Regions from separate parts of the Vibrio sp. A37 genome, predicted to be linked through region 2. Evidence: predicted binding sites of a transcription regulator. Region 2 holds the regulator's gene; each other region holds the start of a gene.
The links. The regulator PurR, encoded in region 2, represses purine synthesis genes. The targets are predictions, from matches to a motif close to TNANGNAAACGTTTNCNTNA.

Region 1 (10,742 bases), on a different contig from region 2:
TAGGTATTGGACTTTTGCCCACAACGGTCAATTATCAGACTACGAAGGTTGGCCGACAGGTCGCCATCGTGCGGTTGGCGAAACCGACAGTGAGTTTTCTTTTTGTTGGTTGATGGATAAATTGGAAAGAGAATTCCCAGAGCCACCACAAGATATGATTGAAATGTTTAGGTTTGTGACTCAGTGCTGCGATAAGTTGCGCGATAGAGGTGTGTTTAATATGCTCTTGTCTGATGGTGAATATGTCATGTCGTATTGCACCAATCATCTCTATTGGATCACTCGCCGTGCACCTTTTGGAAAAGCCAGTCTTATCGATGAAGAGATGACCGTCAATTTCCAAGAAGAAACAACACCCAATGATATCGTCACAGTAATAGCGACGCAGCCTCTCACCAATGATGAGACTTGGCATCGAATGAAGCCAGGAGAGTTCTCGCTATTTCAAAATGGTGAGCTTATTGATGGTAATTCAGAACAACTTAAAGATGTTGCTTACGCTAAACCCAAAGAGAAAAAGAAAAGGGTATAAAAATGGGATGCATGTGCATCCCATTTTAACAACTCGAACAGTCGTTACTCTTCTGCGTAGCCGTGGATACCAAGCTGGTTTCCATCAAGGAAGGCTTTGCCTTCTTTCATCGTAAGACGTCCATCAACGAACCACTCAACGACTAGAGGGTAGATTCTATATTCTTGACTTTGAACTCGTTTTGTCAGTTCTTCGACATTGTCTTCGTCAAAAATTGGCACTTTTGCCTGCAAAATGACAGGGCCTCCGTCAAGCTGCTCTGTCACAAAATGCACGCTAGTGCCATGCTCTTCATCGCCTGCATGGATCGCACGCTGATAGGTGTTCAAGCCTGGGTATTTTGGTAACAAAGACGGATGGATGTTAACCATTCGGCCCATGTAATGACGAACAAAATCATTGCTAAGAATGCGCATGTAACCGGCTAAAACAATTAAGTCAGGCTTGTAGGTGTCGATCTGTGACATTAACTCTTGATCAAAAGCTTCGCGAGTATCGAACTGTTTAGGATCAACGAAAACACCATCCGCGCCAGCAAGTTTAGCTCTTTCAAGGCCGTAAGCATCAGCCTTGTTTGAAAATACAGCAGTCACTCTGCCTGTTGTTATATTGTTCTCACAAGCATCAATGATTGCTTGAAGGTTAGTTCCGTTTCCTGAGATTAAAACAACAATATTTTTCATGCTTAGCGGATCTCTACTTGTTCTTCAGTGCCACTGGCTTGAGCGATTTCACCGATAACCCAAGCGTTTTCTCCGTGCTCTTTTAGCAATTCAACGGCTGATTCTGCCTGTGCTTGTGGAAGAGCAATGATAAGACCAACACCACAGTTAAAAGTACGATACATTTCGTGAGTAGCGACATTACCTTTCTCTTGTAGCCAGTTAAAGATGGTTGGCCATTGCCAGCTGTTCCCATCAATCACTGCTTTTGTCCCCTCAGGAAGTACGCGAGGAATATTCTCCCAGAAACCACCACCAGTAATATGAGAGATCGCATGGATATCGTGATTTTCGATCAAATTAAGAGCAGACTTGATATAAATCTTAGTCGGCTCTAGCAGATGCTCGCCAATGCTTTTGCTTTCCAGCATTTCATCTTTGCTGGCGCCGGAGACTTCTAAAATTTTGCGAATTAGCGAATAACCGTTTGAGTGTGGACCGCTTGAACCAACTGCAATCAGTGCATCACCAGCGGCGACTTTTGTACCATCAATGATGTTTTCTTTTTCGACTACACCAACACAAAAGCCAGCGACGTCGTAATCTTCACCTTCGTACATGCCCGGCATTTCTGCCGTTTCGCCACCAATTAGTGAGCAGCCCGCTTGCACACAGCCTTCTGCAATACCAGATACAACATCGGCTGCAGTATCAACGTCAAGTTTACCTGTGGCGTAGTAATCTAGGAAAAATAGTGGTTCAGCGCCTTGCACGATTAAGTCGTTCACACACATCGCAACTAAGTCGATACCGATGGTATCGTGTTTAGCCATATCTAGAGCGAGGCGTAGTTTTGTTCCAACTCCATCTGTGCCAGAAACAAGAACTGGTTGCTTGTATTTTGTTGGCAGTTCGCAAAGTGCGCCAAAGCCGCCAATACCACCCATCACTTCTGGGCGACGTGTACGTTTAACAGAGCTTTTGATTCGATCTACAAGTGCATTACCTGCGTCGATATCTACACCAGCGTCTTTATAGCTTAAAGAAGAATTGTTACCGCTCACGGGAAATCCTCGGTCTTAATATTAGATGTGAAAACGGCGCTATTCTACCAGTGCTTAATCCAAAAGAGCAAACGTTTGCGCTAGTTTTTTTGTTTGAGTGAGTCTAGCCCTTAGAAACCTTGCCTAACCTAGCTTCCAAGACTAAAAATCAGTGAGTCGATTTGATGTTGAATAATGTATCTTCCATCGAGTTGAGTATATAATCTGCTAAGTTTTTAGTAATTCCCCACGCCCTCTGGAGATAGAAATGAAAGTCGTTGAAGTTAAGCATCCTCTTGTAAAGCATAAAGTCGGATTGATGAGAGAAGGTGACATTAGCACAAAGCGTTTTCGTGAATTAGCCGCTGAAGTTGGTAGTTTGCTGACTTATGAAGCAACCGCCAATTTTGAAACCGAGAAAGTGACAATAGAAGGGTGGAATGGCCCAGTTCAAGTTGATCAAATAAAAGGCAAAAAAGTAACAGTGGTGCCTATTCTTCGTGCTGGCCTAGGTATGATGGATGGTGTATTGGAGCATATTCCAAGTGCAAGAATTAGTGTCGTAGGCGTTTATCGTGATGAAGAAACCCTTGAACCTGTCCCTTATTTTAACAAGCTTGCTTCGAATATAGATGAGCGGATTGCCTTGGTCGTTGATCCTATGTTAGCGACGGGTGGTTCGATGATTGCAACTATCGATCTGCTAAAAGAAAAAGGTTGTACGCACTTCAAAGTATTGGTGTTAGTTGCTGCGCCAGAGGGCATTGAAGCGCTAGAAAAAGCGCACCCAGATGTTGAATTGTACACTGCTGCAATAGACGAAAAGTTAAATGAAAATGGCTACATTGTCCCTGGTTTAGGTGATGCTGGCGATAAGATTTTCGGCACGAAGTAATTACCCGCTAGATAAAGAGAAAAGAGGCGATAAATTCGCCTCTTTTCTTTTTTAGGAGGGGATGTTCCCACTTATTTACCTAGCTTGAGTGTTCCTTTTACCCGGTTTTGGTTTGACGATTTAGAAGAACCGTTTTCTTCACGTTTAAAAGTTTTAGTGATGTTCTTGGCTTGCTTGTTTTTATTGCTCTTAGAAGAGTGAGGGCTCTTACGAAACTTATCTGCATCATGGCCTGCGTAAGTTTTCTGCTTCTGATTTCGTCTTGCTTTAGAAGCTTGGTTCTCTTCTCTACTATCAAATAACTTCGCATCTGTGGCTTTCTTTATATATTTGCCTTTCTGGTCTGCGCGAGAAGCTTCCTCTGTTCCAACCGAGCCTTCGCACATCGCGAGTATCTCAGCTATTTCTTCATTGGATAGATAGCGCCACTTTCCGTTAGGGATACCATCTATTGTAATGTTCATGATACGAACACGCCTTAACTTAAGAACTTGGTAGCCTAGTGCTTCACACATACGGCGTATCTGACGGTTTAGGCCCTGAGTTAACACGATACGAAAGGAAAATTTGGTTTCTTGGGAAATCTCACATGGCAAAGTGACAGTATCCAAAATATTCACGCCTGAGCCCATCTGTTTAAGAAAAGATGCAGTGATAGGTTTATCTACTCGCACCACATATTCTTTCTCGTGGTTGTTTCCGGCTCTCAGTATCTTATTGACGATGTCTCCATCATTGGTCAAAAAAATCAGACCATCAGAAGGTTTATCTAGGCGGCCAATTGGAAAAATTCTTTTGTGATGACCAATAAAATCAACGATATTACCTGGCACGTCTTTTTCCGTGGTGCAGGTGATGCCTGTTGGTTTATTCAGGGCAATGTAGATAGGTTTTTCTTTAGCGCGAACGGGCTTACCATCGATACAGACGTCATCTCCTGGGTTCACTTGGGTGCCTTTTTCAGGAATCTGTTGGTTGATGGTAACTCGGCCTTGCTCGATAAGTTTGTCTGCTTCTCTGCGAGAGCAAAAGCCAGTTTCACTAATGAATTTGTTCAGTCTTTTGGTATTACTTTGGGTCATTATGTTCTCTTAACGTTTCACAACGGAATGAAAGTGTGCGAATAGTATACGTTTCTACAACTAAAGGGAATAGAGCATCATTAATCACTTCATTCTCTTTTGGTGTCTTTCTCGGTTTTCTAACTTCTTTTCGTTACTTTTTCTAAGCAACACGTAAACTGCGCCACTGCCACCATGATGCCGTTGTGCGCTATGAACACATTGAACGTCTTTGATTTGTTCGAGCCAATTCGAAGTGTAACTTTTCATTAGTGCAGGCGGGTTCGATTTTTCTCCACGACCGTGGATGATGATGACCGTACGAATATCGAGTCGGATACATTGCTTAAGAAATTTCACCACTTCATCTCTGGCTTCTTTAAGCGTTTTCCTATGTAAGTCGAGTTTGGCCTGAATAGGGTATTTCCCCAACCTCAATTTTCGATATACGCCTTCTTGAACACCATCTCGCTTGAACTCCACAATATCATCGGGCTTAAGCATTGGTGCATGGTCAATAGACAAATATTCAGGATCATCTTTGTCTAATGACATCGCCGCTTGACGTTTAGCAGCATGAGACTCGGTAGCTTGAAATTGTTTTTTTAATTCAGCGGTATCATTTTGCAACGGCTTTACATCGGCCATCATTTCTTGGAACAAGTCAGAATCTTCAGACATAGATAAGCTCACTATGCAGGTACTACATAGGCTGAGTATACCAATATCAAGTGAATTTGGCAGGGTGGTTACTGGTTATTACTCTTAGGTAATAAAAAACCGAAGTAGATAAAGTATCTACTTCGGTGCAAAGCACAGTTCTATTTACCCAAGTCAAATAAATAGAAGCTAAGCGATCTAGTGAGGAGATTTGTCATTCTTAACTTTATAGATAAAAAACACGCTAAAAAAAAGCATAAGGCTTAGTGCACAGAGGATCACTATCATGGACGAGAGCCCAATTGCGTTACCAAAAAGAAGATTAAGCCAAAAGTCCATATTGCCCCCTATAAAGTTTTGAAGACAAAATTAGACTAAAACTTAATCATCAAACTGATACTGATCTGGATCAATTGTATGTGTTTAGTTATCAATATGTAGGAGTAACTGTGTTTTTAGTCACACCCGATAACTTTTGCTGTAATATTGACCGCATAATGATGTGTTTTTATTGAAGTAAGCAAAATGGCTTGATTTTGGTGAAGCAATCCGTATTATACGCGCTGCTGATAAAGCGATTCAGCAGATTCGGTGAATAGCGCAGTTTGGTAGCGCATCTGGTTTGGGACCAGAGGGTCGGGGGTTCGAATCCCTCTTCACCGACCACATTTAAGGCCTCAGTAGAAATGCTGGGGCCTTTTTGCATTTTATTTGATAGTAATTTGGGCCCAGAGAGTCGGGGGCTGGAGCGCCAGTCCGATCGATCCCTCTTCACCGACCACATTTAAGGCCTCAGTAGAAATGCTGGGGCCTTTTTGCATTTTATTTGATAGTAATTTGGGCCCAGAGAGTCGGGGGCTGGAGCGCCAGTCCGATCGATCCCTCTTCACCGACCACTTTTAAAGCCTCAGTAGAAATACTGGGGCCTTTTTACGTTTTAAATCTGACATTTCACGGGCTGACTTGCAGATAGCTTTTTGATGGTGAAGCCTTTTTGTTTTAGCAGACTCAATAGGTTGTCTTTTCCGACTAGATGCAGAGCACCAACTACAATCAAGTAGTTGCCGTTTTTGTTTGGTAGGAAATTGTTGGAAGTCAGTTTGTTTGCCCAGTCATGATTGCGCTTGAATATAAACTTGTTGTCAAAGTCACTTGAAAATGAAGTTTGCTTGGCAAAGCCTTCTAAGGCGGAGACATCACCTTGTTTCCATGCCTTCACTAGGCACTGGCTGTACGCTGAGCTTTTATTAAATTCATCCAATGTATTTTCTAATAAGGATTTGCCCCCTTTAGGTAAATTAATTAAAAGGCCGAACTGAAACTGAACACTTTCAAAGCCAATAATAGGAATATTGTTCTGTTCAGCGAGGGTCATGACTCTATGATCGACACCCAGTTCAGGCGATAACCCAAGTTGATGAAATTGACCAATTTGAAGCGTTAAGGCGGTTGCCCAAGGCGGCGACTTCTCTAATACACTCATTTCTAACCCAAGTTTATGGCTAATTTTCTTAAGCTGTTGAGTATCTTTTGAATCTAGTACTTGTTTGGTTGTTATTGTTGGGGGCGGAAGATCTGATGGGGCAAATTTTCTAATATCTGCTTCGACGATGAGGCCGTCACTCTTTTTTAAAAACTGGATAACTGGTTTCGGTAATGGATACATATTATGCTCGCCGACATGAATTGACCCCATGAGCATCAAGTGAGTCTCACCTCGTTGTGCACTCCAAAATAGAGGCTCGGCATAGGACAAACTACTCACCAATACGAGCAGTAATGTTATGAATCTAGTCAAAATGTTTACCTAAGTATGATTAACAAAATCTGTTTATTCAGTGTATACCCAATTGTGGCGAATAAATAACGCGGGGACAATTGTAGTCTTAGATGTGTGAGTGGTAGAATGGCGCGCAAATTTGACTTCTTACTGAAGCAATCAGCAACAGTTTATAAGTATAGGTATTCATCAAATGACGGTTAAAACGCGTTTTGCACCTAGCCCAACAGGCTATCTTCACGTAGGTGGTGCTCGTACGGCACTTTATTCTTGGTTATATGCGAAAAACCAAGGAGGAGAGTTTGTTCTTCGTATTGAGGACACGGACCTAGAACGTTCAACTCAAGAGGCTGTTGACGCTATCTTGGAAGGTATGACTTGGTTGGGATTAGAGTGGGATGAAGGCCCGTACTATCAAACCAAACGTTTTGACCGTTACAATGAAATGGTCGATAAGCTTTTAGCAGAAGATAAGGCTTATAAGTGCTACGCATCCAAAGAGTTGCTAGATGAAGTTCGTGCTGAGCAAGAAGCGAACAAAGAAATGCCTCGCTACGATGCAAACCATCCTAAAATTAAAGCTGCAAATGATGCTGAGAACGATGGAGAACCTTGCGTCATTCGCTTCCGTAACCCAAAAGAAGGTAGCGTAGTATTTGAAGATCAAATTCGCGGCCGAATTGAAATTGGTAACGACCAACTTGATGATCTGATTATCCGACGTACTGATGGTTCTCCAACATACAACTTCTGTGTTGTAGTCGATGATTGGGATATGGGTATTACTCATGTTGTTCGTGGTGAAGACCACATCAATAATACGCCTCGTCAGATCAATATTTATGAAGCCCTTGGTGCTCCAGTACCCACATTCGCGCATTGCGCAATGATTCTAGGCGATGATGGTGCCAAACTGTCTAAGCGTCACGGCGCTGTTTCAGTGATGCAATACCGCGATGAAGGCTACTTGCCGAATGCGCTAAACAACTACTTAGTTCGCCTAGGTTGGTCTCATGGTGACCAAGAAATTTTCTCTCAAGAAGAGATGATTGAGCTATTTAGCTTGAGTGCAATTAGCAAATCAGCATCGGCATTTAATACTGACAAGCTGCTTTGGTTAAACAACCATTACATCAAAACCTCTGATCCAGAGTATGTGGCCGAGCACTTGCAATGGCATTTAGATAAGCAAGGTATCTCGCTAGAAAATGGCCCGGCGATTACAGAAGTGATTAAACTTGTTGGAGAGCGTTGCAATACGCTGGTTGAATTAGCGGAACAGTCTCGTTATTTCTACCAAGATTTTTCAGAGTTTGATGCTGCTGCAGCTAAAAAGCACTTACGTGGAGTAGCAAAAGCGCCACTTGAATTGGCATTGGAGAAAATTAACCAGTTAACAGAATGGACAACTGAAAACCTTCACAACGTGATTAAAGAGGTTTGTGAAGAGCTAGACATCGGTATGGGTAAAATCGGAATGCCACTTCGAGTGTCGGTCACTGGAGCAGGCCAATCGCCTTCGGTTGATGCAGTGATGCAGCTTATTGGTAAAGAGAGAGTGGCGTCTCGAATTGAAATGGCGTTAGAGTTTATTCGACAGCGCGAAGCCAATGCTTGATTAGGTTATTGGCTCTATAAATAATAAAAAAGCGGCGTTAAAGCCGCTTTTTTATAGGTATTAGTTAACAAGTCATTTTTTTATTTTAAATCAATACTCGCAACACGACCCATATATTCTAGGATTTCTAAATTGTCTTTATTGGCTTCTAACAAGGCTTTTTTTGTTTTCGTGTACGCGCCCAGTTTTCCGTGCTTATTTACGGAGCAAACTACACTTTTATAAATAAGTTTCCCTTGAGTGTCGTAGTTACGCCAAGCTGCAATATAACACTCATCCTTAAATTCAGGATCATCTTTAGTAGGCCTTGGTTTATAAATGATTTTTGGCTCGAGTGAGTGCGGTAGCCGAGTCATTAAGTATGGATCTTTTAGCAGACGGCGCCAAAACTTCCCCCACATTTCAAGGCCTAATTCGTTGCGAAGTTTAATTGCTTTTTGCAGTCCCTTTCTTTCACCAATACGAATATAACCAACTGATCTATGTAATACAGTGTCATCGGGACAATGTATATGAATTTTATACGCAGTTTTTGCTTTGGATATAAATCGATGTCCAGTGTTTGTACTAAGGTTGCTCTTGTTCATTTTGTTTTGTTGAAAATTTAATCAATATTGCCACTGGGTCAATTAGATTAAATTCTTGCGATGAATACCATGCTTTACAGAGAAAATGGGTATTAGCACGATAATATTTAGCCAAATTTTATAAAAACCAGTATTAACCCCAAATTACATCTGAACTAAATTTCGAATATAGGCTTTGGGAGAAGAATTAAGGTGCTTTTTAAATACAGTGATAAAAGCCGAGCTTGATTCATACCCCAACTCTAAAGCAATGTCGGTTATCGAACGGTTATTTTGTAGGTGTTCAAGTGCCGTTAATATTCTGAGTTTTTGCCTCCATTCAGTAAAGCTGAGTTGGCACTCTTTGGAAAAAAGTCGATTTAAGGTTCGAACAGAGGCACCAGAATATTTGGCTAAATCGGAAAGGTTTCTATTATCGCTAGGGTTATTGTGGAGAATTTCACAGACTTTTTTAAGCCTTGGATCTGTTGGCCAAGGGAGGTGCAGTGGGCTAATTGGTGCTTGATAGATTTCTTCAATCAGGATGGTCATTAGAGCTGAATTCACGTCGTTCATCTGGTATTTATCCTGCCAAGCACTGCAGCCTCGATGAATAAGTTCTTTTAAAAAAGGTGAGACTTGGATGACTTTAACTTCGTTACCAATTTTTTCACCTAACTTGCTATCAATATGAAAGCTTCGATAGCTGGCTGGGGCGATATTATTGACTTGATGAACGATGCCTGTTGGAATCCAAACCGCGCGCTGAGGAGGAATGATAAAGCTGTGGTTTCCAGCTTTTACATTGATGACCCCTTGAGTGGCATACTGTAGCTGACACCATTCATGGGAGTGAGCAACACCAACAGAGTTTGCAGCTCTTTCATCAGTGATGGCTTCAATTGGCCGGAACAATTGTTCTTTTTCTACAAATTGGCGCATTGGCTAAATAATGTGTCAGTATTGATAAATTAAGACATCCATTTTATCTATAGAATATGTCCGTGTCATTTCAATTGTAGTTATTGGAGATATGATGTCGGATAACATTAATAAGCCTAAGCAGTTTTTATTACTGAGCGCGATATGCGCAGCGGTAACGTTTTCTGTGTGGCGAGTACTGCTGAATAACTTCAGTGTTGATGAAGCCAATTTCGCAGGTACTCAAATTGGTCTACTGCAGTCGTTGAGAGAGGTGCCAGGATTTCTGGCCTTCGGGGCTGTGTTTTTATTGTTGCTTATTAAGGAGCAATACTTAGCCGTATTAGCGTTGGCTGTACTTTCTATAGGTGTTGCCTTAACTGGTTTTTTCCCTTCAACTTACGGCTTATATGCGACGACAATTATAATGTCCGTTGGGTTTCACTACTACGAAACCATGAATACTTCATTGCAAATTCAATGGTTAGGTAAGGACGAAGCGCCAAAATATATGGGCGCCTTGATCAGTCGCGGTGCGATGGTAGCACTCGCGACTTTTGCCTGTATTTGGGTTGCAATGGATCTATTTAAAATATCATTTGAGTATGTTTATCTTATTGGTGGCGTAGTGGGTTGCTTGATAGCTCTGTACATGTTTGTTCACTTTCCAGTGCTGCCGAAAAAATCTAAACAACATAGACACTTAGTGCTGAGAAAAAGATACTGGTTGTACTATGCCTTAGTCTTTATGGCTGGTGCTCGCCGTCAGATATTTGTGGTATTTGCAGGGTTCTTGATGGTAGATAAATACGGCTTTACCGTAGAGAACATGGCGCTACTATTTATCGTTAACCAACTCGCCACGATGTGGCTTGCACCTAAAATTGGTAAGTTGGTAGCGAATATCGGTGAGCGCAATATTTTGCTTATCGAATATGTTGGCTTGATTTGTGTGTTTGTATCGTATGCAGCAATCAACAATCATTGGGTGGCGTCGGGCCTAT
Region 2 (10,742 bases):
AAATGGCTTGATATCCACTTTCTTATCGCGGCCAGCGACTTGTTGCAGCTTAACGGCAAAAATTACTCTTTGTTTTTTTGAGTTAACGACATCTAACGCCGCATAACAGGCACCGGGTTGGAGCTTACCAAACAGGCCTTTATCTCTTGAAGCCTGCGAACTACCGGCTTCAGTCGTATTGCGAAAGTGAAGTAAGCTTTGATCGGGTATAAGTGCGGTAATGAAGGCCGCCATTGTGGTCGATTTACCCGCTCCGTTACCACCCGATAGTGTGGTCACTAAGTTATCGATATCAAAAGTACGGGCAAAAAAGCCATTCCAGTTGATCATCGTAAGAGATTGATATTTACCTCTCTCAATCATACTTCACCTTCTAACTCAGAATTATTCTCATTGTCTACTAGCTCTTCATCTTCCAACAGGCTAGCTTGATCCGGCTTAGAGTCATGTACCACTGCTTCACCATCACGAATCAAGCGTAATTGTGCCTCACGAGCGTCGTCACCGGTGCGCACATCAGCTCCAAAGCGGAAAACCGCTTCACTAATACGAAACTTACCCGTTTCACCAATATTGATAGTCATACCGAGGCGTCTTAGGCGTCTCAGTGAGGTGCGAACCTTCTCGAATAATTTCTCACGGTCCAGATCGGACCCAGTAGCTCGGTTTGTCACCAATCGCATCAGTTTCTTCTCATCAGCGAGCTGCAATAGCTCATCGTATAGCTCTTGGTTGGTAAAAATGCCTTCGTGGGCAAGCCTCTCTGGACTTAGATAAAGAAAACATAAAACCTTACCGACTAGCATATCCAGCTCCGACAGAACACTTCTGCCAATCAACGATGTTGAGCGTGGGCGAAGATAGAAAAAGCCCTCTGGAGCTTTCACTAACTCGGTGTTGTAGCGTTTGTAAAATTGGGCTAATTCCGACTCAAAATCTGTTAGCAAGGTATGGTTGTCGAGATCTTCGCTCGAAATATGTCTTCCTGCTCGCAGCATACTGTCTAACGCAGGAAAAAGAGGATTTGATATTGCCTTAACCAGATTGTCAGGCATGTATTCGTTATTAGTATCGGTCAATGACATTCGCTTGTACCTTTGCGCCATATTCGTTAATTGCCTGCCAATCAGGTTGAATCGCTTGATAATCAGACTCGGAATACCCCAAGCGAACCGCTTGGTCGATAACGATACGGGCTAAATCAAAATGGTGGGCTTGTGGGTGAGATGACAAGTAATCGCGCAATACCGAACCGAGATCGATTGGCGCGGAACGTTCTTTATGGCTTTGCAACATTTCACCAATTCGCTCAGAAAGCTCATCGTTTACTTGTTGGAATTCTTCGTATTCCACATCAAGAGGCACTTGGCCTGTGACTTCATCATCACGCAGAACTAACGCTTCATCTCTCATATCGGTCAGTCTTTCCGCATCAGCATACGTTAGGTACCAAGGTGAATCAAAGTACTCTTGTACCGACTGACGAAGACGAGAACTAAATGCACGGTTCTTATCCATATCTATCGCGGTACGGATAAATTTGTGAACATGCCTGTCGTAACCAATCCACAAATCGATCGCTTGCTGGCCCCAGCTTGTAATGCGATCGAGTTTCATTTGAAGTGAATACAAGGTTTCAGCAATAAACTCTAGCTCTTCATTTCCATAGATAATTTCTTGAATATCTAAAAGCTGAGTCTGCAGATTATCACCCGCTGCTTGCAGTGTATCTTGCAACTCTTTTAATGTGGTTGAAGTCTCGGTTAACAAAGCTTCACAGTTATTAATCGCTTCTCGCCAGTCTTTATTCAGTAGCTCTGCAATTTGTTCTTTAACAAGTTGCTGTTGCTCATCCATAACACGCTGGTTGAGATCAATTTGGTCAAATATCTCGCTTACTGAGTACTTAAGTACGCCATAAACATTTTTCTTCCAATGCCCTGCTGTGCCGCCCTTCTGGGCTGCCTCTATGGCTTTTGCCATTTCATCCGCAACGATGGCAAGTTGGATAGAGAGCTTCAGTTTTGAGAACTCTCGATGGCGTACATAATAATCGGTAATGCCAATAGCAAGCGGCGACAAGCGATAAATGCTTGCACCATCAGTAACTTCACTAGTAAATCGACTTAACAGTCGTTGAGAAACCATTTCATTAATGGCGTTGTTGGCACGAAATGCAGTCGCTTCCCCTGTTTGTTCAAACATTTTGGTCACGAAAATAAATGCATCGTGCAACTCTCCTTCACCCATCTCTTCATCAAATCTCTCGTTGCTCAGTACCGCTAAAGCAATGAGAAATGCAAGTCGTTCAGTTGAGAGGTGTAAGGAGAAATCATGCTGCTGTATCCAGCCGACAAGTTCTTCAATCGGCTGCTCGGCAACGTGCTGAGTCTCTTCGCTCATCCTTATTCCTATTGTTCTTTCTTCCTAGCCCATACATGTATGTATCGGCCCAAGGATAAGTAGGGCTCTTTTCTACACAATTGTTGTTCGAGCGCTAGTACGTCTTCGAATTGATAGTCACCCATGTATTCCATATTCCCTATGTAATCGCTAAAACAGCGAATCCCTGATTTGCCACAAATCTCGAATCCTTGTTCCTCTATCCATTGATAGACGTCTTCTGGTAAGAGTCCTTTCTGTGGTTGCAGCTTAAATCTCTTTCTATGAGGCATTCCCTCTAATATGTGAGGAATGTTTCCACAGGTGACATTTTTATATATTAATCCATGATGGTTATAGAACATAACAGAAGCGACCCCACCTGGCCTGACTTGTTGTAAAACTGTGCTCAGTGCAGACTTTGGCTCTGCAAGCCACTCCATGACGGCATGAAACATCAGTAAATCGACAGGTTGTTCTAGGTGCTCTGAAATGGATTGAACCGGAGCATGGACAAAGCGGTAGGAATCTAGGAGCCCACACTTTTCAATATCTTTTTTTGCCAACTGCAACATCTCAGATGATAGATCGCATAGTGTAATCTCGTGTCCGAGTTTAGCAAGCTTTTGCGACATCTGCGCCAGCCCTCCCCCTGCATCAAGCACATGCAGAGATTTTTTTGGGGCTTCCAATACATCTAAAATACTGAGAAGATCTTGCCAAACAATGTGTTGACGGATCTCTCCTTTATCTGATCCGTATATATTTTTTGCAAATTTGTGGGCAATATCGTCGAAATTGCGGTCTTGAGTCACAGTCGGTACGTTATGATAGCTAATCGTGCTGCTATTCTGTCATATGAACGGTAGGAATAAAGAAGGTTTATTTCTTTTTTGTAATCAACTGATGATTTTTCGGACTATTTGAGAATGTTTGTGCTGAAAAAATTAATTTCTTCAATGCTAATGCCTTTGCCTGCCATGCTAATTCTTGGCTTTTTAGGCCTAATGCTAATTATGTTTACTACCAGACGTAAAACTGGTTGCTTAATTGTTTTATTTTCCCTAACAGGTATCTTTTTAATTTCTTTCCAACCTGTTTCAAGCCGCCTTTTAATGCCATTAGAAAGACAACATGGGGCTTTTTTCCCTGTCGACGAATCTGTTGACTATGTCATGGTACTAGGGAGCGGTCACGTAGTTGATGATCAAATCCCACCCACTTCGGAACTAAGTAGAACTGGACTAATGCGTCTTGCAGAAGGTATACGCATCATGCGTATGTATCCTGGTTCAAAATTGATTTTGTCCGGTTATGCGGCCGGTTCAGAAGTAAGCAACGCTCGAATGATGGCAAAAGTGGCGCTTGCGTTGGGTGTTCCAAAATCCGATATCATCTTGCTTGAAACGGCTCAGGACACTTGGGAAGAAGCACGTCAAGCCGCGGCTTTCGTCAAACAGAAGCGGCTAGTGTTAGTCACTTCCGCAAGTCATATGACAAGGGCTCTAAACGAATTTCATTCCGTGGGATTGAATCCTCTCCCAGCTCCAACCAACTTCCTAGCACATAAAAATATCTCTCAACCTTGGGATAAATATACGCCAAAGGCCAAGTACCTTGAACAAACTGAAATCTATTGGCATGAACGCCTAGGTTTAATTTGGCAATCAATGCGTGACTGGGTTTCTAAAGATCTTGCTGGCTCTTCCAACCAGAATACTCAAGAACAATAATCTCGTGAGCCTGCTTTTAGAGTGGGCTCAACGCTTCTCCTTTATTGTCGAACAACTGTATTTCCCCTCACCGCACACATAAGAATACATCAATTTGCGAGCAGATTCCCATTTATTGATTACACTAAAAGCATGAACGGAACATTTACGCAAGCATGATCGACTTAAAAGCATTTAACGATAAACGCGCAGAAATATATTGGTGGATTTCGAGCATATTCATTAAAGAACTATCTGACGCAGAGTTAGAGCAATATCGAAGCTCACAGATCAGAACATTTATTGAAGGGTTAGGTGATGTCCCAGTCCTTACTGAGCCCAGTGATGACCTGTTGCACTGCATCGACAAAATAGTTCTAATGGATGACCCACAAATTCAGCTATCGTCAGATTTTGATGATCTTTTTTTAAGTTCAGACAAACGCGCAATTTCTGCCTGCGCTTCAAGTTATCGTAATATGGCCAATCCTGCGAACAAGATTTCCGCACAGGAAATCGTCAAGATAATGCAATCGCACAATATTACTCTCGACCAAATTCAAAATGAGCCCGCCGATCATATTTCTAACATATTGGACTTTTTAGGAAACCTCATTATCCGATCAAATGAACTCGAGCAGCTCCCACACCTTGAAAATGCTTTAAAAGAACAAGAAACCTTTATCCGCAGCTATCTACTCTCTTGGATGTATGATTTTCGAGAGCAAGTAAACGCAAAAGACAATTTTGGCTTTTATGCAGCGTTTACTCGCCTGTTAGTTTCTTTTCTAGAATTAGACTGCGAATACCTTGCTTCACCCGACACTGTAGGGCGAAATTCGTGACAAAATAACCACATTATGTTAGTAAGGTAGGTTTTTGTTCGCCCAATAGCGCTAAATCACTACAAAATAACAACGCAATCGATTAAAAGCCTTAAAATTGAACAAAATTTAACCTCGAAAGGTCAACACACCCTAGTAGGGCCTGCCAAACTTTCTGAAAAAGTGAGTTAGGCAGGCCTTATTTAGAACATTTTACAACTAAATTTTCTGCCTACTTCTGGAGCTGAGGTAGGTAGTAACTAACAGGACAGCACGTTATGGCCACCATTAAAGATGTTGCACGCTTAGCCGGTGTATCGACGACAACCGTTTCACACGTTATCAATAAGACTCGTTTTGTTGCCGAAGCGACCCAAGAAAAAGTGATGCAAGCGGTCAAGGAACTAAACTACGCTCCTAGTGCTGTAGCACGGAGCCTAAAGTGCAACACTACCCGGACAATTGGTATGCTGGTTACTCAATCTACTAATTTGTTTTTTTCTGAAGTCATTGATGGTGTCGAAAGCTATTGTTACCGACAAGGGTATACTCTGATTTTATGTAACACTGGCGGGATCTACGAAAAGCAGAAAGATTACATACGTATGCTTGCGGAAAAGCGAGTCGATGGCATGCTGGTTATGTGCTCAGATCTCACCGAAGAGCTGTTGGAAATGCTTGATAGCCACCCCGATATCCCTAAAGTGATTATGGACTGGGGACCTGAAAGTTCTCAAGCAGATAAAATTATCGATAATTCTGAAGAAGGTGGCTATTTAGCTACCCGCTACCTGTTGGACAGAGGTCACAGAGATATCGCTTGCTTGAGTGGCCAACTAGAAAAGGCCGCCTGCCAAGAACGCATCCGAGGTTATACCAGAGCTCTAAACGAAGAAAATATCCCAGTAAACAATGATTGGATTTTAGAAGGTAACTTTGAGTGTGATACCGCTGTTCTTGCCGCAGACAAGATTGCAGTCATGGACAAAAAGCCAACGGCGGTATTTTGTTTCAATGACACCATGGCTCTGGGATTAATGAGCCGACTTCAGCAAAAAGGTATACGCATTCCTGATGATATATCTGTGATTGGCTACGACAATATTGAGCTAGCTGAATACTTTTCTCCGCCACTCACAACCATCCACCAACCTAAACGTCGTGTCGGTAAAAACGCGTTCGAAATACTTTTAGAACGAATCAAAGATAAAAAACACGAAAAACGCGTGTTCGAGATGCAACCTGAGATAGTCGAGCGCGATACTGTTAGAGATATCAGAAAATAAGCCAAATATATAGGCAGAATGTATCGTATTTATGCGCTGAATTTTAATTCAGCGCATATTTTAACCTAAAATCCATTCGCATTTATTTACAATCACCCTCTGAAGCAAGATCACGTTTCATATCAAGAAAAGTGAACCTTTCCGCAAAATCTGAATTATTATTAAATGACTTAATAATGATACGCACAAGGCAAACCACTTGAGAGAGTGGGACGCAAAGCTTCCGGCCTAAGTCTTTTTAGAATAGGTAGCGGGGTTACCGATGATCGTTATGCAATATAAACCAAAGTTTTTATTCAACCTTTCTGCATAGTAGTTCATCTACGTCTCAAACTCATCGCATGCCTTCGTGTGCGTATCCTCTAAGCTCGGGATTAGTTGATATGGATAAACCAATTTTAAAAGATTCAATGAAGCTCTTTGAGCCATTAGGACGAATCAAATCTCGCTCTATGTTCGGTGGCTATGGAATATTTGTTGATGACACAATGTTCGCTCTTATCGCCAATGATAAACTTCATATACGTGCTGATGATAAAGCATTGAAAAGCTTTAAAACACGTGGATATGAACCCTACGTATACACTAAAAAGGGGCTACCTGTAGTCACTAAGTACTTCGCTCTTCCGGATAACTGGGACAAAGACCCACAGCAAACTTTTGAATGTGCCAAAGAAGCTTGGTTTTCTGCTCAGAAGGAGAAAGTCTCTCAATCGGTTGGCAAACCGACAAGGTTAAAAGACTTACCTAACCTTCGGCTAGCAACCGAAAGAATGCTGAAAAGAGCAGGAATAGAATCTGTGGAAGCACTTGAGCAAAAAGGCTCTGTTGAAGCTTTTAAAGCTATCAAACAAACTCATTCAACTGATGTGAGTTTAGAGCTTCTGTGGGCTTTAGAGGGAGCGATTCAAGGCAAGCACTGGTCCGTCATTCCTCAAGCTAGGAAAGAAGAGTTACAAAGCCGGTTAATTTAACCTCAGCTTCAGTATAAAAAAGCCGACTTTATGTCGGTTTTTTTGTACATGGGTGAAATTTATTTTTTTATGCTCCTGTCTATATACTCAGATAATGCCAAATTGTCTTCTTAAAGACAGAGTTATGTAGCTGCTGGAGAATCAAATGAATAAAAAGCTCATCATCGGAACAATCTTAGTCCTGCTGATTATTTTTCTTGGTATCAATTTTGGTCAGTACTTAACCATAGAAAATGCAAAAGCTCAACAAGAGTTACTTAACCAATATATTTCCGATAACTTTGTTACGGCCGTAGTGATTTACTTCCTCGCTTACGTTGCTATCACAGCTTTTTCTATTCCTGGCGCAGCAGTCGTTACTCTTTTAGCGGCAGCCCTGTTTGGCTTTTGGAACAGCTTAATTTTGGTCTCTTTTGCCAGTACTATTGGAGCAACACTGGCGTTTCTAAGCAGTCGCTATCTCCTTCGTGATTGGGTACAAAGCAAGTTTGGTGAAAAGTTATCCGCAATTAACAAAGGCGTTGAAAGAGATGGATCGTTCTACCTATTCTCTCTAAGACTTATCCCTGTATTCCCTTTCTTTCTTATTAATTTATTAATGGGATTAACACCTATAAGCACTCTACGCTTCTATCTAGTCAGTCAACTTGGAATGCTACCAGGCACGGCGGTATATCTAAATGCGGGGACTCAGCTATCTCAAATCGATAGCCTTTCTGGCATAGTATCTCCTATCGTGCTTGGTTCATTTGCGTTACTGGGCTTGTTCCCGTTTATAGCCAAGTGGATCATGACCAAAATTAAATTAGGACCAAATACACAAAATGGCAGTGCTTAATGAAGCTCTATACGGCAAAAAACCCTACGGAAGCTCACCTTGTTTGTGAGCTTTTAAAGTCTGAGCGAGTCGACTGTGAAGTCAGAGGGGAAAGTTTATTTGGCTTGCAAGGTGAATTACCTTTTGGTGAAGATACTGAGCCATATGTCTGGTTGCTCAACCCTTTTCACCAAGACAAAGCCACGAGTATTATCAAAGAGTACCAATCTAGACTAACCCAAGGTAATGTAGTGGATTGGAAATGCCCTCACTGTGACGAGCAAAACGAAGGACAGTTTGCTATTTGCTGGAATTGCGGGCAGTCAATTGAAGTCTAGATGTAGAAAAAGGCGCCAAAAAGCGCCTTAATAAATTGCATCCTGCTATCTGCTATCTGCTATCTGCTATCTGCTATCTGCTATGCACTAAGATATAAATCCAAGTACTCTTGCGCAGCATTTTTCCAACAGAAATCTTGCTTCATTGCATAAGACTGCAACCTTTCCATCTCTTGTGGATTTTGCGTATACAACAACAAAGAGTTCAAAAGGGTCAAAAGTAAATCAACAGGGGTTGGTTCATAGAAAACAAACCCAGTTGCCGCTTCGCGATCTTGGTAATAGTCGGTTACACTATCTTTTAATCCACCCACACCACGGACAATTGGTAACGTACCATAGGCCATACTGTAGATTTGATTCAACCCACAAGGCTCAAACTCAGATGGCATCAAGAAGAAATCCGAGCCTGCTTCAACCAGGTGTGCTAAACGGTTGCTGTAAGCTTCGATAAAAATAAATTTCTCTCCGTGCAATGCGGAAAGTTCTTTCAGTTGGCTAGCTAAAATCGGGTCACCAGTACCAACGATAACCAACTGCACATCATGGGATAAAAACTTATCGAGTATCGGCAATAAATAGTGAATACCCTTCTGGCTCGTCAAACGGCAAACCATGCCATACATAGCAACGTCGCGTCTCTTTAATCCAACTTCATCTTGTAACGTCGCTTTTGCTAGTTTTTTGCCTAGCTTCATACTCTTCACTTCAGAAGAATAGTGTTGTGGCAAGAATTCATCGGTTTCCGGATTCCAAGAAGAGTAGTCACAACCATTCAATATGCCTACTAAGTCTTTCTCACGAGTTTTAAACTCTTTATGCATCCCATGCCCACCGAGCTCAGTTTTAAGCTCTTCCGCGTAACTTGGACTGACAGCATTGATCTTGTCTGCAGACATCACTCCTGCTTTGAGCATAGTCACATGCGTTGAACTGATGGCCGCTTCTGGGACAAATCGGGAATGAAACTCCAACAAGCAATGGAGCTCTTCGTAACTAAAAACACCCTTAAATACAGCGTTATGAATGGTGAGAACACTTTTAATACTTGAGTAGAACGTATCGTAACGATAGCGATTTTTGAGCAGGTATGGTACCAAGCCTGTATGCCAGTCGTTTGCATGAATAACATCTGGCTTGTAAGAAAGCTTACGCAACATGTCCAAGCAAGCCGCACTGAAAAATGCAAAACGTTCACCATTGTCAGCATAAGCTTGATTATTTTCCGCATACATTTCATCGCGATCGAAATATTGCGGGCAATCAATTGCATAAACAGGAACCCCTGCAACATGAAGCTCACGAACTTTATATTCGGTATGGGGCCACATATCGAGACGAGTCTCCAACAAAACAGGTGACTCGTTTATATTTGAAACTTTTCGATATGCAGGAATACACAAACGTACATCTTGATCGAGATTCAGAAGAGCTTCGGGTAAGGCTTTAGCCACGTCGGCCAAGCCTCCACTCTTGATTAACCCTTCTGCCTCAGACGCTACAAATAGAATAGATAAACTCTTAGTAGCCAACTCTTGCTCCTTTTGGAATTACTACAATGCCATCATCTGATACATGATATAGCTTTTTATCTTCTTGTAAATTAACGCCAAGCTGTGTACCAGGAGCAATATCTGCACCTTTATCGATGATGACTCTGCGTAACACGCACCCCTCTCCGACTTTAACATCACCAAGCAAAATACTCTCGCTAATGTCACAAGATGAAGCAACGTTACTACGGAAGCCAAGGACAGACTTTTCTATACGAGCACCGCGAACGTAGCTGCCATTGCATACTAGGCTATCAATAATCTGTACTCGACCGTTTGAACAGTCGCTGAAAGTTGCGGGTGGAAGTGGTGGGTGATATGTGTGAAGTGGCCATTTGCGATTGTATAGAGAGAAAGGAGCGTCTTTTTTCAGAAGATCCATATGGGCTTGCCAATACGCGTCGATAGTACCAACATCACGCCAATATACTTCTTCTTTTTCTCCGGTGATTCTGTTGGTACTGAAATCATAAACAAATACATCTCCGCGAGGGAACATATTTGGGATGATATCTTTGCCAAAATCGTGGCTAGAACCTTCCTTATCGGCATCTTCAATCAACTCAGCAAATAATGTTTTAGCTTCAAACACATAGTTGCCCATTGATACAAGAGCATGCTCTGGATCGCCAGGAATTGACTTCGGTTGTGCGGGCTTCTCTTCAAAACCAACCATACGACCTTCCGTATCAACCTCTATAACACCAAACTCAGTCGCTTCTGCAATTGGAACTCTCAGTGCAGAGACTGTTAGAGATGCCTCTTTCTCTTTGTGGAAGTCGATGAACTGCTTGATGTCCATTTTATAGATATGGTCTGAACCAAAAATACATACGTGATCTGGCTCTGATAGCTC
Region 3 (10,742 bases), on a different contig from region 2:
CTTTTTCTGACTTCATATGCGCTGCCCCCAATCAGTATTAAGTGTAGGTGGTGCATATAAAAGTGTCAGCTTAAAACATTTTGCGCTCTACTTTTTTAAACGATTAACCTTATTTATTTATATTATTCATAATATTAAAAGGATAACTTTTTCTAAACCACTCTAAGCAAGAACTAGATTAATTGCTCGCTCTCCAACAGTTAGCCTTTTCATTAATAACAAATATTAATTTTGTTAAAACTAATTTTTATAGCATTTTATTCCACTGTCGTTATTAGCGAATCAAATCGACTATTTTTTATACACCAAGCTCTTGAGACAATATTGATTTGATTACACAGATAAAATAAATATCTTAGATGGTATTAAAAATGTTAATTTTGTGCTTTATCTCGCATTGCTTAGCCAAAACCACCAACAAAATTACACAAACCATTAACAAAAATTTTTAAACCGTATAATGTTTGTTCGCACAAAATGTGATCTTTTATTAATAAGGGAACCTTTTATGCAGTCAGTGGTAGACTTTCTAAATGGAATTATTTGGAGCCCAGTGCTCATTTATCTTTGCCTTGGGGCCGGTCTTTTTTACTCCTTCCGTACTAAATTTGTTCAGATACGTCACTTCTTTGAAATGTGGCGTTTACTGTTATCAGGTAAAAGTTCAACAGAAGGCATTTCATCCTTTCAAGCACTCGCTGTTTCACTTTCTGGGCGTGTAGGAACTGGTAACATAGCTGGCGTCGCTGCTGCAATTGGTTTCGGAGGCCCTGGCGCCGTATTTTGGATGTGGGTGGTGGCATTTTTAGGTGCTGCTACTGCTTATGCAGAATCAACTTTAGGCCAAATATACAAAGAAAAAGACGGAGATGAGTACCGCGGTGGCCCCGCTTACTACATCGAGAAAGCGATGGGGCAAAAGTGGTACGCATGGATTTTCGCGATTGCTACCATTTTCGCAACAGGTATTCTGTTGCCGGGCGTTCAATCAAACAGCATTGGTAATGCCGTTGAAGCAGCATTTGGTTCTGGTCCATTAATTGAAACGACTATTGGTACATTTAGTTTTGCTAAGGTCTTTACTGGCACAGTGATCTCTATACTTCTCGCATTTATTATTTTTGGTGGCGTTAAACGAATAGCAAACTTTACTCAAGTTGTCGTACCATTCATGGCTTTGGCCTACGTGATCACAGCCTTCGTCATTATCTTACTTAACATCAATGCTGTTCCACATATCTTCTCAATGATTATTTCTGATGCTTTCACACCAATGGCTGGAGTCGGAGCTGCGATTGGTTGGGGAGTGAAGCGTGGTGTCTATTCGAATGAAGCAGGACAGGGTACTGGCCCTCACGCAGCCGCAGCAGCGAATGTTGAACACCCAGCACAGCAAGGATTAGTTCAGTCTTTCTCTGTCTATATAGACACTTTGTTAGTTTGCTCTGCAACAGCATTTATGATTCTGATTACCGGCGCATTTAATGTCCATGGGGCAGCTGAGGGTACCTACCTTGTGCAAAATATCGCTTCAAACATTACCGCAAATGGACCGGTGTTTACTCAAATGGCTGTCGATACTGCCATCCCTGGTGTAGGAAAACCATTCATCGCATTCGCTCTGTTCTTCTTTGCTTTCACAACTATTTTAGCTTACTACTACATTGCTGAAACTAACGTCGCATATATCCGTAGAACGTTTAAAGTTAGCGGACTCATGTTTGCACTTAAAGTCGTGCTTATTGCCGCGACCTTCTATGGTACAGTAAAAGCTGCAAATCTCGCATGGGCCTTAGGTGATGTTGGTGTAGGGCTAATGGCTTGGCTAAATATTGTCGGCATTCTAATAATTTGCTTCCTGTCCAAACCCACATTAAAAGCGCTGAAAGACTACGAAGAGCAACAAAAACGTGGTGTTAAGCATTACCCATTTGACCCAGTCACACTTGGTATTAAAGGCGCTGATTACTGGGAAGAAAAATTCAAAAATCAGCAAAAACCAGAAAGCAGCGAGCAACGAGATAGTAAAGCTGATCAAATTCAGCAACCCTCAACATAACTTATATAGAAAAAGGCTTGAGTAGATATCTACTCAAGCCTTTTTAATGTGGGTTTAGCTGACTCTAAAGTGATTAAGCTGCTACCGGTGCAGATACTGCTTTTTTCTCACCGATAGGTAATACTGTACGTCCGAACTCATTGTTTACAACTTGTGCAACTGCAAAGTAGATAGCGCTTAGTCCGCAGAATATGCCTTCATAGCCAGCGAAGGTACCAATCGCAGCATTTCCTGTGAATTCATGAATAGCAAGCAATACAAAAAGAATCGTTAAAGAAGCAAAAACGACTTGCTTCGCTTTTGGGTAGCATAGAGAACCAATAAACATAAATGCAGTGAAGATACCCCAAAATAGCAAGTATGCTCCCATTGCTGCACCTGTTGCCGCAGGAAGTCCCATCTTAGGCATGACGATAATACCTACTAAAGTCAGCCAAAATAGGCCATAAGAAGTGAATGCAGTGGTACCAAATGTGTCACCACGTTTGTAACTGATTAGTCCTGCAATAATTTGAGCAATGCCACCATAAAAAATACCCATCGCTAAAACGACGGAAGTCAGCGGCATTAGTCCAGCATTACAAAGGTTAAGTAAAACCGTAGTCATACCAAAGCCAAGTAGGCCAAGTGGAGCTGGATTGCCCAGTTTTGTTGACATGTCAATTACCTCAAAAATATTTTAAAATTTACGCCGGCATTTTATAATTGACACTAATATAAAATCCACAAAATATTATCAAAACTTAAGATTTCATTAATAGTGCTTTTGATGCAGATAATTAAATATTTAGATAAAGAAAAAGCCAGCTCTAAAGCTGGCTTTTTTAATCAGTTTTATAATCAAAGAAACAGTAGTGATTATTCCCACTCAATGGTCGCTGGCGGTTTACCTGAGATGTCGTAAACCACACGAGAGATACCATCGATTTCATTGATGATGCGGTTAGAAACCTTACCAAGGAAGTCGTATGGTAGATGTGCCCAGTGAGCCGTCATAAAGTCGATAGTTTCTACAGCACGCAGTGATACTACCCAATCGTACTTACGGCCGTCACCCATCACACCAACAGAGCGAACTGGCAAAAACACCGTAAATGCTTGCGACACTTTGTGGTAAAGATCGGCAGCGTGAAGCTCTTCAATGAAGATTGCATCTGCACGGCGCAGTAAGTCGCAGTATTCTTTCTTGATTTCACCCAAAACACGAACACCTAAACCTGGGCCCGGGAATGGGTGGCGGTAAAGCATGTCGTATGGAAGACCAAGCTCTAAACCGATCTTACGTACTTCGTCTTTGAACAGTTCGCGCAATGGTTCAACCAAGCCCATCTCCATATCTTCAGGCAAACCACCTACGTTATGGTGAGATTTGATGACATGCGCTTTGCCCGTCTTAGAAGCCGCAGACTCAATCACATCAGGGTAGATAGTACCTTGAGCAAGCCATTTCGCATTCTGAAGCTTTTTCGACTCTTCATCAAACACATCCACAAATACGTGACCGATAGTCTTGCGCTTGTCTTCAGGATCCGACTTACCTTTTAACGCGTCAAGGAATCTGTCTTCTGCGTCAACTTTGATGATGTTCAAGCCAAATTTGTCGCCAAACATATCCATCACTTGCTGACCTTCGTTTAAACGAAGCAGGCCATTGTCAACAAACACACAAGTTAGCTTATCGCCAATCGCTCGGTGCACAAGCATCGCAACGACTGAAGAATCGACACCACCTGAGAGACCAAGAATCACCTCATCGTCACCCACTTGCTCTTTAATACGAGCAACCGCGTCTTCGATGATAGATTCTGAAGTCCAAAGGCGCTCACAGCCGCAAACACCAAGAACAAAGTTCTCTAGCATTTGTAGGCCATTTTTAGTGTGAGTCACTTCTGGGTGGAACTGTACGCCGTAGTATTTCTTCTCTTCATTCGCCATTGCTGCGTATGGACAAGTTTCTGTCTCGCCTGCTTTGACGAAGTCTGAAGGAATTTCTACCACTTTGTCGCCATGGCTCATCCAAACATCTTGCGTTTCTTCAAGATCTTTAAAGATAGAAGAGGCACCAGAAACTTGAACTTGAGCATAACCAAATTCACGCTCATCAGAACCTGCAACCTTACCACCTAGCTGCTCCGCCATAGTTTGCATGCCGTAACATACACCTAATACAGGAACACCAGAATCAAACACATATTGTGGTGCACGTGGTGAGTTTTGTTCTGTTACGCTTTCTGGACCACCAGAAAGAATAATGCCGTTCGGGTTAAATTCGCGGATATCCGCTTCGTCGACATCCCAGCTCCATAGTTCGCAATAAACACCGATTTCACGAACGCGGCGTGCAACTAGCTGAGTGTATTGAGAACCAAAATCTAGGATCAAAATACGTTGGTCATGAATATTTTTAGTCATTTGGGCAATCTTTTATCAATCTGTTGTAACTTAACTTTTCGTAGCAAAACGGGTTATGCAATTTGCATTATTGCCCTAAACGATAGTTTGGCGCTTCTTTAGTGATCTGCACGTCGTGTACGTGAGACTCTTTCATACCAGCGCCTGAGATGCGAACAAACTCAGCTTTAGTACGTAAGTCTTCTACAGTTGCAGAACCAGTTAAGCCCATGCTTGAACGTAAACCACCCATTTGTTGGTGAACGATCTCTTTTAAGCGGCCTTTGTATGCGATGCGTCCTTCGATACCTTCTGGGACTAGCTTGTCAGCAGCGTTATCTGTTTGGAAATAACGGTCAGAAGAACCTTGTGACATTGCACCCAATGAACCCATGCCACGATAAGCTTTATAAGAACGACCTTGATAAAGAATAACTTCACCCGGAGCTTCTTCAGTACCTGCGAACATTGAACCAACCATCACACATGATGCGCCAGCGACAATCGCTTTACAGATATCACCAGAGAAACGAATACCGCCGTCAGCGATAACTGGAATACCAAACTCTGCTGCAACTGCTGCTGCATCAGAAATCGCAGTAATTTGTGGAACACCTACGCCAGTAACGATACGTGTTGTACAAATAGAGCCAGGGCCAATACCTACTTTCACAGCGCTGACACCAGCTTCAATTAGCGCTTTTGCGCCTGCAGCTGTTGCAACATTGCCGCCGATGATATCGAGATCTGGGTATGCTGCACGTGTCTCGCGGATACGGTTTAGTACACCTTCAGAGTGGCCGTGAGAAGAATCGATAAGTAGAACATCAACACCTGCTTCAACAAGAGCAGCAACACGTTCTTCATTACCTGCGCCAGCACCAACAGCAGCACCTACGCGCAGACGACCTTGGTCATCTTTACAGGCGTTTGGTTTGCGCTCTGCTTTGTGGAAATCTTTCGCAGTAATCATACCGGTTAATTGGAACTCACTGTTCACAACTAGGATTTTCTCTACGCGAGCTTTGTGCATCTCTTCTTGTACTTCTTCAGGAGAGGCGCCTTCTTTTACTGTTGCTAAACGCTCTTTTGGCGTCATGACTGACTCTACTTTTTTCGATAAGTCAGTAACAAAGCGAACATCACGACCAGTGATAATACCCACTAGCTCATTTTCATTAGTAACAACAGGAAAGCCTGCAAAGCCGTGCTTTTCAGTAAGCGCTTGAACGTCAGAGATTGTCGCATCAGGACGAACTGTTACAGGATGCGCAACCACGCCAGCTTCGAAGATCTTAACTTGGCGAACTTGCTCAGCTTGCTGCTTAACAGACATGTTTTTATGGATAAAACCAATCCCGCCTTCTTGCGCAAGAGCGATAGCAAGGCGAGCTTCAGTAACAGTATCCATAGACGCTGATAGCATCGGAATATTCAGAGTGATATTTTTAGTAAGCCGAGTACGTAAATCAGCTGTATTTGGGAGAACGGTGGAGTGTGCTGGCACTAATAATACATCGTCGAATGTCAGCGCTTCTTTGGCAATTCTTAACATTTGCAATATCTCACAATAAGGATAGGTAGAAGATTACCCCAAGCTTTAATAAAGCTATTAATAAAGTCATTGGGATTGGATATTGCGGTGGGATTATACGCCCGACGCAAACGTTTTACCAATCATTTTTTTGATTTTAATTTGCATTTGCCCCCTTGATATGTATTATATTGGCGCTATTCTGCATATCCACGTCTACGTGACTGCCTGTGACGCCGCAATCGAATCAAAATATTTTCACTGTTTCTCGCCTCAATTCTGAAGTTCGTTTACTGCTTGAAAACGAAATGGGTATCGTCTGGCTTGTAGGCGAAATTTCTAACTTCTCTGCCCCTGTTTCTGGCCATTGGTACTTTACTTTAAAAGATACTCGCGCTCAGGTTAAATGCGCGATGTTTCGTGGCAACAATCGTCGAGTGTCATTTAAACCACAAAATGGCAATCAGGTTTTAGTGCGCGCTCGCCTATCGCTTTATGAGCCTAGAGGCGATTATCAGCTTATTATCGAAAGCATGCAGCCAGAAGGCGATGGCCTTTTGCAAAAGCAGTTTGAAGAATTAAAAATGCGCTTGGCTGGCGAAGGGCTATTTGCTCAAGCCAACAAAGTTGAACTGCCTGAACATCCTCGCTGTATTGGAGTGGTGACGTCTAAAACTGGCGCTGCACTTCACGATATTTTGGACGTACTGAAAAGGCGTGATCCGAGCTTACCTGTCATCATCTACCCAACGATGGTTCAAGGAGATGACGCTTCCATTCAAATAGCTCAAGCGATTGGCAGAGCCAATACGAGACAAGAGTGTGATGTGTTGATAGTAGGCCGAGGTGGTGGTTCTCTGGAAGATCTATGGTGTTTTAACAATGAAATTGTCGCCAGAACCATTGCCGCTAGCCAGATCCCGATAGTTAGCGCTGTTGGCCACGAAGTTGATGTCACCATTGCCGATTTTGTAGCAGATGTACGAGCGCCAACACCTTCAGCCGCAGCAGAACTGGTAAGCCAAGATACCAGCTATAAAACGCAAACCGTCAGCGCCAATTTACGTAAACTGCGTGACGCTATGCATCGCAGCATACTGGTCCAAAAGCAAGCTTTCTTGCAGCTGCAACATCGGCTGGATAAGCAACATCCAAACTACAAGTTACAAGTTCAAGCGCAGCAAGTTGACGAGCTGGATTTACGCTTAAGAAATGCCATTCAAAGGCGTTTATCTGATTCCAAAGCCCAGGTAAGAAATTGTAGCTACCAGCTTCGTCTGCACTCACCCGCTACCCAACTGGCTAAGCAAAGAGTAAAGCTAGACAACAATGAACAAAAACTGATTCGCTATGCTGAAAACCTTCTCACCGCTTATCAGCACCGTTTAGCGATGGCAGCAGAAAAGCTCGACACAGTCAGCCCACTGGCAACATTAAAACGCGGTTACTCGATTACTCAGTCCCGTGATGGCAAGGTCATTACTAGCCAACAACAAGTCAATCAAGGTGACAAGATCATTACTCGCCTTGAAGACGGCGAGATTCACTCAACGGTTAACGAAATCAAGCAATCCTGACAAGTATCGTCTGCCAAAGTGAGTATAAAGAGGGCAGATATTCTCTGCCTTCTGTTTTGAATCAATGAAGATTCTTTACTTGCAATTTATTGCCAATAATCAACTTTATACTTCGGTTAGTTCGATAGCACACAGTTTTTAAATTCACTTGCTTTAACATCAACCGAACAAGGCTGGGTTGAACTCAAATCTTTCCACGTCCCTTGGGTTGAGAAAATCACAAATCCTCCATTAGTCAGTGCATATTTACACTCAGCTGCATTGTTTGATTTTTTAAGAATTGGGATTGGTGCACTATTTAGCACGTTGTACTCGTTCTTACTTGCGTCTGGCCATTGAAGGTTAGTTGCCCAATTCTGATCGGGTCTACCTAACGCTGTTTCATACTGCAGCGGCGGTTGTGACGGCGGCAAGGCAGATAAATATGGCAGATCTTTCTGACTCGAAAACGCGATACTACTTGGTGATGGACAATAAAAACTATCAAGTCGACTTTCGCTTTCAGGCACTAAGTCAATCGATACGGTTTTTACGTCGTACTTATATTCGTAAGTGACAGTTAAAACCACATTATTTCCACTCGCTTGAGATGGTAATCCGCTAAGAGAAATATCTAAATTTTTACCGTCTTTATCAATTGCGTCACTCACTTGAATAGCTGAACTAGACTGACCTCTATTGGTCACATCCAAAGTGTATCGACTAAGATCAGTATCAATACCCGTTTTGTTATAGTTCGCGAGGCTGCCTGATAGATTTAGACTATTGCCTGAATAAAAAACTGTACTCATACCAGATAATGTAAAATCGATATAGTGACTATTTTTGTAAGTTATATCGAACGTCGATTGGTTTTGATACGAAGGAGCAATTTTCGTATTGGTCATTTGCACTGCATAACTTTGTCCAAGCATCAAACCTGATAATTTGAGCTCTGCTTTGCTTCCTGCGACTACTAGACTGGATTGAGGCTGCTGCGCATCATTAATCGGATAAACTTTTACAGTATAATCGCTAAGGTTGGTATCCGCTTTACCATTGATTTGTGCCCAATTTCCTTGAATATCAACCGACGAACTTGTAGCAATGTTTTTGCTTGGGTTAAATGCAAAATATTGGCTCGGGTAGATATTAATTGGATTACTTTTAGCAACCATACTTCCATCTTTGTTTTCTATCTTCATCACTAACGGCTGAGTCAATTGAGCTTTACTCGATCCCCATAACGTGACTTGCAAGGTATGATTAATATTATCAATCTTAAAACTTGGTTCCGCTTTAACGCTGCTTGGTGCAACTTCGCCACCTTGGGTAGTATAAAAGTTAACCGAATAATCTGTTTTATCAGTATCCCAAGTCGTTGATGCTCCCTGACCAATATCTTTTGCTAATGTTCCAGTGATCTTCCCTTCAGCATTGCTAACAATATTTATATTCGGTCGGTTAGCTTCTGATACAAATGGAAAGTCCGGCGTACCTACGAAACAAGACACTTTATTTTCTCCTATTTCGCAATTATTTTGAGTTTGGATGGTGTCGCAAAAGTGGCTGTTCAATCCTGTGAATAAACCGAAGTTCTCATTAACATATGAGCACTTTGGCCCATCGGTCGTCACATTCGGATCACTCGTCGCGTCATCAAATGCATCATAAAGTATAAAGTTCTCCGATCCAGATTCTGCCTCGGGATCAGACGACACAGGATTGTTGTATGTGTAGCCTATCGATTGAAAATTGTTAGTACTAGATTGCAACGTGGCCATATTTTTCAGAAATTGTTCAAACGACACGGCACCGGGAAAATTAGAATAAGCGAGGTCGTTACTTTTAGGATAAGTGGGGTAACCTGCTTCACCAATTTGCAAAGACAAATCAGCGAATCCGTCTTTATTTTTCATCGAATTGAATGCAGACAGTGCTGCTGAGTAATTGTGATTGATATCAGTTCTAACAGCCTGATACCAAAAAGGATAAAGATGAGCCGCATATGTTAACCCGTTTGACAGGTTGGACGTTGAAGTGCCTCCCCACTTCAACAGCGAATTAAAGTAAGTTAGCAAACTGGATCTTCCAGTATAGCCACCTGAATTTCCGTTATAGTTCAAAACATTTCGATTAAATTTACTAAACTGCGATTGCTGCCAAGAGCTTGTCCAAACACTATCTTTGATTTGTGTATTGAGATTGATTGACGTGTAAGCAACAGATAGAAATGGAAATTTTGTGTTGAAGTCTGGCGAGCTAGGATCGAAGAAGCGGTAAGTAGGAGTATTCACGTTAGTGGTTTTATCTAAGGTCACAGTGTCTAACATAAGTGGACGATATATCACTGTTTGTGGCTTTACTAATACGTTGTTTTTTGCAGCCTGACGAGTAGGCAACCCTGACGGCTCGTTACTTCCATATGACAACGCCATATCACCTTCAGTAGAGTTGATCGCAAACCTTATCGCCAAATGTTTTTGCGTCGCGACTTTCTCAAACTCCTGTAGAGAATAGCCAAGAGACAATTCATTCTCTACATACTCGGTCAATGACGCATAATTACCATACGTACCATAATTGTTGTCTATGGAGTAAACGATCTTTCCGTTAACTTTCTCAGATTGAATAGGAACAAAGAACTGCTCATTACCTAAAACGACTTCACAGTTTTTCGGCGTTGACTGAGGGTTTTCTTTATTACATATCGTTGTTAAACCATTTTCATTCATCCAATTGGAAATATTATTATCGATAGCACTTTCAGATGCATCAATATTTACACCATTGGCACTTGCTGTCTCCATATCAAAAGGAGAAAATAAAACCCAGCTAATATTATTAATAGTTGATGGCGCATTTATTAAATCTTTTTTAAGTTCTTGTTGTTGAGATATTTTATTTATTCCTCCACTATTTTTTAGGCAAACACCACTTCCTGAGTCAACTTGGTCAAAGTCTCCCATTATTTGTAGTGTTTTAAAATTAGCCCCTTCCATTACACTGAAAGCTTTATCTATTTGACTAATGCTGTAATCGCATTGGGGAGCAAAGTTAACACCAAAACCTTGGTAGCTAACTGGCGCAACTGACTGACTCGGCGCTTGATAGTCACTCAAGTTATCTTGAGCTAATACATTTTGTGCAAGAATAGAAGTTGAACAAGCCAAAACAAAGCAGGAAATAGAAACTTTCCCAA

Region 1: a site for PurR is predicted at 2,322-2,341, ahead of purM (phosphoribosylformylglycinamidine cyclo-ligase). Genes of this name have one in related genera too.
Region 3: a site for PurR is predicted at 6,108-6,127, ahead of guaB (IMP dehydrogenase). Genes of this name have one in related genera too.

Annotation. Positions count from the first base shown of each region.
Region 1 is NZ_JBLNLI010000011.1:112,680-123,421, forward strand. It holds gene ACM2FC_RS17565 (class II glutamine amidotransferase) at 1-532, shown strand, start outside; gene purN (phosphoribosylglycinamide formyltransferase) at 577-1,215, opposite strand; gene purM (phosphoribosylformylglycinamidine cyclo-ligase) at 1,218-2,258, opposite strand; gene upp (uracil phosphoribosyltransferase) at 2,506-3,132, shown strand; gene rluF (23S rRNA pseudouridine(2604) synthase RluF) at 3,204-4,214, opposite strand; gene smrA (DNA endonuclease SmrA) at 4,299-4,874, opposite strand; gene ACM2FC_RS17595 (DUF3149 domain-containing protein) at 5,052-5,192, opposite strand; tRNA gene ACM2FC_RS17600 (tRNA-Pro) at 5,443-5,519, shown strand; gene ACM2FC_RS17605 (TraB/GumN family protein) at 5,791-6,651, opposite strand; gene gltX (glutamate--tRNA ligase) at 6,827-8,251, shown strand; gene ACM2FC_RS17615 (Fe3+-citrate ABC transporter substrate-binding protein) at 8,332-8,838, opposite strand; gene ACM2FC_RS17620 (AraC family transcriptional regulator) at 8,983-9,759, opposite strand; gene ACM2FC_RS17625 (MFS transporter) at 9,854-10,742, shown strand, end outside.
Region 2 is NZ_JBLNLI010000009.1:103,274-114,015, reverse strand. It holds gene mukB (chromosome partition protein MukB) at 1-363, opposite strand, end outside; gene mukE (chromosome partition protein MukE) at 360-1,085, opposite strand; gene mukF (chromosome partition protein MukF) at 1,066-2,403, opposite strand; gene cmoM (tRNA uridine 5-oxyacetic acid(34) methyltransferase CmoM) at 2,412-3,197, opposite strand; gene elyC (envelope biogenesis factor ElyC) at 3,312-4,115, shown strand; gene torD (molecular chaperone TorD) at 4,271-4,939, shown strand; gene purR (HTH-type transcriptional repressor PurR) at 5,197-6,204, shown strand; cyclic di-GMP riboswitch class I at 6,384-6,468, shown strand; gene ACM2FC_RS16005 (TfoX/Sxy family DNA transformation protein) at 6,588-7,178, shown strand; gene ACM2FC_RS16000 (TVP38/TMEM64 family protein) at 7,324-8,016, shown strand; gene ACM2FC_RS15995 (DUF7577 domain-containing protein) at 8,016-8,333, shown strand; gene glgA (glycogen synthase GlgA) at 8,414-9,865, opposite strand; gene glgC (glucose-1-phosphate adenylyltransferase) at 9,855-10,742, opposite strand, start outside.
Region 3 is NZ_JBLNLI010000006.1:126,665-137,406, forward strand. It holds gene ACM2FC_RS12445 (ion channel) at 1-16, opposite strand, end outside; gene ACM2FC_RS12450 (alanine/glycine:cation symporter family protein) at 509-2,059, shown strand; gene ACM2FC_RS12455 (acetate uptake transporter) at 2,133-2,717, opposite strand; gene guaA (glutamine-hydrolyzing GMP synthase) at 2,918-4,471, opposite strand; gene guaB (IMP dehydrogenase) at 4,539-6,005, opposite strand; gene xseA (exodeoxyribonuclease VII large subunit) at 6,215-7,561, shown strand; gene ACM2FC_RS12475 (hypothetical protein) at 7,678-10,742, opposite strand, start outside.